Regions from separate parts of the Stakelama saccharophila genome, predicted to be linked through region 1. Evidence: riboswitches for the same ligand, from Rfam matches in the RefSeq annotation. Region 1 holds a riboswitch; the other holds the start of a gene.
What was found. A riboswitch is a leader RNA that binds a small molecule or an ion and turns the genes downstream of it on or off. The one in region 1 is predicted to bind cobalamin.
Positions count from the first base shown of each region.

Region 2: linked by a shared signal. The riboswitch ahead of metE (5-methyltetrahydropteroyltriglutamate--homocysteine S-methyltransferase) and the one ahead of RPR59_RS11445 (TonB-dependent receptor plug domain-containing protein) in region 1 are both predicted to bind cobalamin.

Region 1 covers NZ_CP135076.1:2,463,894-2,467,299, forward strand. Annotated here, with positions in the region: gene RPR59_RS11445 (TonB-dependent receptor plug domain-containing protein) at 1-1,660, opposite strand, end outside; cobalamin riboswitch at 1,839-2,061, opposite strand; tRNA gene RPR59_RS11450 (tRNA-Ala) at 2,786-2,861, opposite strand; gene RPR59_RS11455 (TIGR02300 family protein) at 2,938-3,267, opposite strand; gene aroA (3-phosphoshikimate 1-carboxyvinyltransferase) at 3,371-3,406, shown strand, end outside.
Region 2 covers NZ_CP135076.1:1,571,114-1,574,519, forward strand. Annotated here, with positions in the region: gene metE (5-methyltetrahydropteroyltriglutamate--homocysteine S-methyltransferase) at 1-1,705, opposite strand, end outside; cobalamin riboswitch at 1,817-2,019, opposite strand; gene RPR59_RS07430 (tetratricopeptide repeat-containing sulfotransferase family protein) at 2,111-3,406, opposite strand, start outside.

The sequences.
Region 1 (3,406 bases):
TGAAGGCGGTCAGGTTGAAACTGCCCATATGCTTCGGCCGCCGCACCTCGGCGACGCCGTTCTCGTCGGCGTCGGTATAGGTATAGGCAAGATCGAGGCGAAGCTGCGGAATCGGCTGGGCCGAGGCGAAGGCCTCCACCCCCTTGCGGTGCGACAGCCGGTCCGCGTTGACGGACGTCGCGACGAAATCGGGCGCCGGATAGGCGGTGACGATCTCGTCCTCCAGCCGGTTGTCGAAATAGGTCACGCCGACATGCGCCTTGTCGCCGGCGATCACCTGGTCGACGCCCGCTTCCCAGCCCTTCGACGTCTCGGGCGCCAGATCGGGATTGCCGATATACCGGCCGTCGATATAGCCGAACAGTTCGTAGAAGCCGGGATTGCGCACCCCCGTCCCCCATGCGCCGTGCAGCCGGGTGCCGGTGGCGAAGCGATAGCCTGCCTGCACCCGATAGGTGGTGACGTCGGCGAACCGGTCGTTGAGGTCGCGCCGCACCGACCCGTCGAGCGCGAGCCCGCCCGCGCGCAGCGAATACTGCCCGACGATGCCGACGGTATCGATATGCTTCTCGCCGGTAAACGCGCCGCCGCTGGCGACCGTGTTGCGAAAGCTTTCGCGCTCCACGTCGACCGCGCCGGTGATGCGGTGCCGCACCGCGCCGGTGTCGAAGCGATAGGCGCTGACGAACGAGCCCTTGTAGCGCGCGCCGTGGTCGCCCGACGTCTCTGCCTCGCCGGTATAGTTATGGCGGCGGGTATCGGCGATCTGCGCGGTCAGCGAATTGGTCCAGCGTCCGTCCGCCAGCGCCAGTTCGCCCTTCACCAGACCGTAGAGCCCGTCATTGGTGAAATATTCGCCCGGCGTATCGACCGTCAGGCCGAAGGTCGGGCTGGTCGGATCGCCGTCGGTCTGGTTGGTTTCGGCGCGGGTATAGCTGTAGCGGCCGACGCCGGTCAGCGTGAAATTGGCGGTGGGCGACCAGATCAGCTTCGCATTCGCGCCGACATTGTCCGACCCCAGCTCGCGCGTGCCACCGCGCGCGGTCGCGAAGCCGTCGGTGGTATAGCCGGTGGCCGACAGCGCATAATCCAGCGCGCCAGAAACGCCGGCGACGCGCGCGGCGCCGCTCGCTGTGCCCTGCGACCCGCCCTCGGCCCGCAGGCTGACGCCCGGCGCCTCCGCCCCGGTCAGCGTGACGATCTGCACCACCCCGCCGATCGCATCGGAGCCATACAGCGCCGATTGCTGCCCGCGCAGCACCTCGATCCGCATCGCCGGGTCGGCGAGCACGGTGCCGAGATCATATTCGCCGTAGAACGGATCGGCCCCTTCGATACCGTCGATCAGCACCAGCGACTGGTTGCTCTCGCTCCCCCGGATGCGGATCTGGGTGAAGCCGCCGATCGCGCCGGTGCGGTTGACCGCGATCCCCGGCACGTCGCGCAGCACGTCGGACACCACGCGCGTCTGGCGGTTCTGCAGCTCCTGGTCGGAAATGACGGTGATGGATGCGGGCACGTCCTCTGCCCTTTCGGCCTCGCCGGCACGATTGGCCGTCACGATGATTTCGGGATCGCGGGCGGCGGCAACGCCGGCGGTCTGTGCCGCGGCCGGCAGGGCGGCGGTGACGGCGATGGCGGAAACGAACGATGACAACATGGGCGGAAACCCCCTCGGATGCGCGAACGACAGGTCGCGAGGGGGCGCATGGCACGAGCGGACGCCCGCCGTTCCGGCACCCAGCGGCAACCGGCGGAACGATCCGATGCGGCTCCCTCCGCGTCGGGATGTCGCTCCAAACGGAGGTCCGTGCCTCGGCCAGTCCCTGGACCCAAGCAAGAGCGACCACGCGCCGGCAGGTCTCCTGGCTCGCGGATCACCGCATTCGATGCGCCAGCCTTCCCGGGTCTTGCCCAGTGACCGCTCCCTCGGGCGGGAGCCTCGCGCATCGCGCTAACCGCTTACAGTTGCAGGGACAGCCGCGGCCTGGGATGCCCCTCGGGCATCCGCACCGCATTCCCTCTGGGCCCTGAAAGGGCGCCGGCACGATGTTGTGCGACCGGCCAGCGGCCGGTCGCCGGGCGGCTCATAGCAAGTACGCGCGGCGATGCAATCGCTCGCACGACCCGCTGTACCGATCGGGCGAAAAGGCGTAGGATCGGAGTCGAGCCGGCAAGGACACCGCGCATGCGGGCGACGGCTCAGGGAGAGGGTGCATGGACCGCCTGAGTCCGGAAGTGGGCGATTGCCCCGTCGCGTTCCAGCTCGGAACCGCGATCACCGCAACCGCCATCATCACGCTGATCGCGCTGCTGATCGCCTGACCCGACCCGAACGGGTCGCCCGAAGCGCGAATTCGGCGGTGCCGATCCGCGCCATCAGTGCGCGCCCGACTTTCGTCCAAGCAGTTCAGCGAAATGCGGGAGCGACTTCGTCCCGGAAGCGTTACTCCAACCCCGCAAGAACGACGGACTACGAACGAATGCCCAGGCCGCGCCGCAATTCGAAACGCATCGCCCTGTTCGCCATCCTGATCCTGGCGATCGTCTTCATCATCTTTGTCGGGTACAACACCTTCTACGTCGCCCAGACCAGCTAAGCAGTTCCAGCCGCGATCGGACGAAGACGGCGGTGCAGGAACGATGCCCTCCACCTTGCGTCATCAAGGACCGAGGGCGGGCGGCCGCACCGGCCGAAGGATCGTCGCTTACGCGATGCGAGGCGCTTCGCCGCGGCACACGCGCTGCTTCAACGGCGCGCCGAAGAGTTGTGCTGAGGTCCCGGTGGTGGAGCCGAGGGGGATCGAACCCCTGACCTTCGCAATGCCATTGCGACGCTCTCCCAGCTGAGCTACGGCCCCGTTCCGGTGTGGAGGCGTCGCCCTTTAGTCGGGCGACGCTCCCTTGGCAAGCGGTGCATCGCACCGCCGCGTGAATTTATTCCTCGTCGCTGTTTTCCGGACGCTTCACGCCCAGATCGTCGTCGCCGCCGAGATCGTTGTCGTCGTCGACCGGATCTTCGTCGTCCTCGCTGATGTCCAGATCCTCGTCTTCCGACAGGTCCTGGTCCTTGGATTCGGCTTCCTTTTCCTTGACCTTTTCGTCCTTGTTCTCGAACGGCAGCGGCTGTTTCGACTTCAGGATGGGCTCGGGTTCCCATTCGTTCCCGCATTCGATGCAGGCGACGGGATCGTCCTTGCCAAGATCATAGAAACGCGTCGCGCATTTCGGGCAGGTTCGCTTCGTGCCCCATTCCGGCTTGACCATGTGCCGTCTCTTGCCTTTCGAAAGTGATGGAATCCGCGGGTCGATCCCGCAAAGTGGGGCGCGCCTTGCCATAGCGCAAGCGCACTGTCAAAAGCCGCGTCCCATGCCGCATGCCCAGCCCCGCCCCTTTTCCCTGTCG
Region 2 (3,406 bases), 890 kb from region 1:
GATCGTCGCGCACGAAGCTCCAGTTGAGGATCGTGACGGGACCGGTGAGCATTCCCTTCACCGGCCTGTCCGTCAGGCCCTGGGCATAATGCCACCAGTCCACCGTCATCGGCTCTGGCCGCGAGACGTCGCCGAACAGGATCGGCGGGCGCACGCAACGCGAACCGTAGGATTGTACCCAACCGCCCGTGGTGAAGGCGAAACCCGACAGCTTCTCGCCGAAATACTGGACCATGTCGTTGCGCTCGAACTCGCCATGGACGAGCATGTCGAGCCCGACCTCCTCCTGCCAGCGGATCGCGCGTTCGGTTTCGGCGCGCAGGAAGGCGTCATAGCCGGCAGCATCCATTTCGCCCCGGTTGTATGAAGCGCGTGCCTTGCGCACCTCACGCGTCTGCGGGAAGGAGCCGATCGTCGTCGTTGGAAAGAGCGGCAGGTTGAGCGCCTCGGCCTGCGCGCGCGTACGTTCGTCATGCCCGGACTTGCGCTGGCGCATGTCGGGCGTTGCCTGGTGGACGCGGGCTGCGACCGCGCTGTCGTGGATGCGCTGCGACCGCTTGCGCGAGACCGATGCCTCGGTCGACGCGGCAAGGTCTTTCGCCACCGCATCGCGGCCTTCGTTGAGCGCGGTCTTGAGCGTGGTCAGTTCGGCGACCTTCTGCGCGGCAAAGGCGAGCCACTGTTTCACCTCGTCATCGAGCTTTTGCTCCAGGTCGAGATCGACCGGCACGTGGAGCAGCGAACAGGACGGCGCGACAACGATGTCCCGCAACGCCGCGATCGGTTCCAGCCGGTCGAGCAGCGCCGCGAGATCCGCGCGCCAGACATTGCGGCCGTCGATCACGCCGAGCGAGAGCAGCAGTGACTTGGGCGCGATCCTGACCAGCCGGTCGAGCTGTTCGGGCGCGCGGACGCAATCGATGTGCAGCCCCGACACCGGCAGCGACGCGGCGAAGGACAGATTGTCGCCCAATCCGCCGAAATAGGTGGTCAGCATCAGTTTCGGCCCCGAGCGCGCAAGCTTGGCATAGGCGCGGGTGAGGGCGCTGCGCTGGCGGTCGTCGAGGTCGGTGACGAGGATCGGCTCGTCGATCTGCACCCATTCGGCGCCGGCCTGCCCAAGATGACCGAGGATCACGCGATAAAGACCGAGCACCTCCTCGAGATAATCGAACGGGTCGATGCCATGCCCCTTGGCCAGGCTGAGCCAGGTGATCGGACCGACGATGACGGGCCGGGTTTCGAACCCCTGTGCCTTCGCCTCGCGATAGGCATCGACAACGCCCAGCCGGCCGAGCGCAAGATGCTGTCCGGCATGGAGTTCGGGAACGATATAGTGGTAGTTGGTATCGAACCACTTGGTCATTTCGCAGGCGGTGACGCTGTCCGCGCCGCCGGTGCCGCGCGCCATCGCGAAATAGGTCGAAAGGTCGGCGGTGCCGTGCGGGACGCCGTAGCGATCGGGAATCGCGCCAAGCATCGCGCTCATGTCGAGCATATGGTCGTACAGCGAGAAATCGCCCGACGGCAGCCAGTCGACGCCGAGTGCATTCTGTCGCGCCCAGGACGCGGTTCTGAGGCCGGCTGCGGCCCCGAGCAATTCTGTCTCGTCCGATTTTCCCGACCAGAATTTTTCGAGTGCGAATTTCAGCTCGCGGCGCGGCCCGATGCGTGGAAAGCCGAGGGTGGCGGTGGTGACGGTCATATTCTTCAACCCCGAAGATGAAGGCGGGGGCGATAGCCGGACACCGTCACGCGTGACCGGAAGCGGGCCGGCCACGACTGTCAGGAGACCAGACCGGGCACCCCGCCGGTGGACGTTATGGCGTCGAAGGCAGGTCTCCTGGCTCGCGGGTCATAGCGGACGGTCCGTCTTCCCGAGGCTTTGCGCCCCAGTGACATGGATGGACCGCCGCTCGCCGCTTACAGTTGCGGGGGCAGCGCCGGATTTGCACCGGCTTCCCGTCTTAGCTCCGGTGTGGCCATGCCGACCGGAGAACCTCGACCACCGCAATATCGCGTAGTGCGGTGGCCTGCGTCAAGCGTCATATAAAGATTTCTTTATATCTTCGGGTGAGGGTGCCCGGCAACGGTCATGGGATACGCCGGCTTACGGCGCCAGCGGGCCCAGCGCCTTCTTCAGCGGATCCAGCCACGGCTCGAACGGTTTCCAGCTTCCCACGCCGCTCTTGTTGATCGGCCGGCGCACCTGTTCGGAACTGGCGGTCCTGACGGCGCGGTCGGTCTTATGGAATTCCAGGCAGGCCCGCTCGAAGGGAAGCCCGACGAAATCGAGCATCCGCCGCACCTGGCCTTCCAGATCGTCCAATACGTCCTCATGGACGACGCGGAGAACCCTGCCCGGCAGGACCCGGTCCCAATGGTCCATCAGCGCGACATAGTCGCGGTAATACCGGCCGATTTCGTACAGGCCGTAGGTGAATTCCTGGCCTTCCGCGAACAACTGCTTGAACCCGGAAAAACAGCAATCCATCGGCGCCCGCCTGGCGTCGATGATCTTCGCATTGGGCAGGATCAGGTGGATGAGACCGATATGCCGGAAATTGTTCGGCATCTTGTCGATGAAGAAGGGCGCGCCGCCGCGGTGGATGCGGGTGTTCTCGATGAACTGTTCGCCCATTTCGCGAAGCTGTTCGGCCGACAGTCCGGCTAGATTGGCGGGATAGTGGCCCTGTCCGCCGCCCTTCATCCGCCCGCGCAGCCGGTGCGCCAGCGACAGGATGTCGGGCAGCTCCATCGTGCCATCGACCTGGCTGTGCGAGGCGAGGATCTGCTCGATCAGCGTCGACCCGGCCCGCGGCAGCCCGAGCACGAAGATCGGATCGGGGGCGGGATCGCCCATGCCCGCCTTTGCTGCGAACAGGTCCGGCGTGCAGAATTCGCGCTGCAGCGCCAGCTCCGCCGACATGGCATCGGCGTCATAGCGCGATTGGCGGCGTTTCAGATCGTTGCCCTGCGCATAGAAGCGGAAGGATTCGTCATATTCGCGCCGGTCTTCATGTGCCTTGCCCAGCGCGAAGGACAGGTTCACGCGGTCCATGAAGCCCAGATCGGCGCGACCGACCTGATCGTGCATCTGCGCGATCTCGGCATCGGTGAAGCGATAGGTCTTGAGATTGGCCAGCGAATACCAGGCGTCACCATGTCCCGGTATCGCCGCCGTTGCGGCGCGGTACGAGGCGACCGCCGCGTCATGCTCTCCGCGCGTCTTGAGCGCATGGCCCCTGGAAGTCAGCGTGGCCGGGTCGTTCGGAAGCTTCGCCAGCACCCGGTCGAATAGGGCGAAGGCGCGCTCATAATCGCCGGTCTGCATCGCCTCGATCGCGAGTTGCGACTGGAACAGCGGGTTGTCGGGATCGCGCTCGTACAGCGCTTCCGCCTGGGC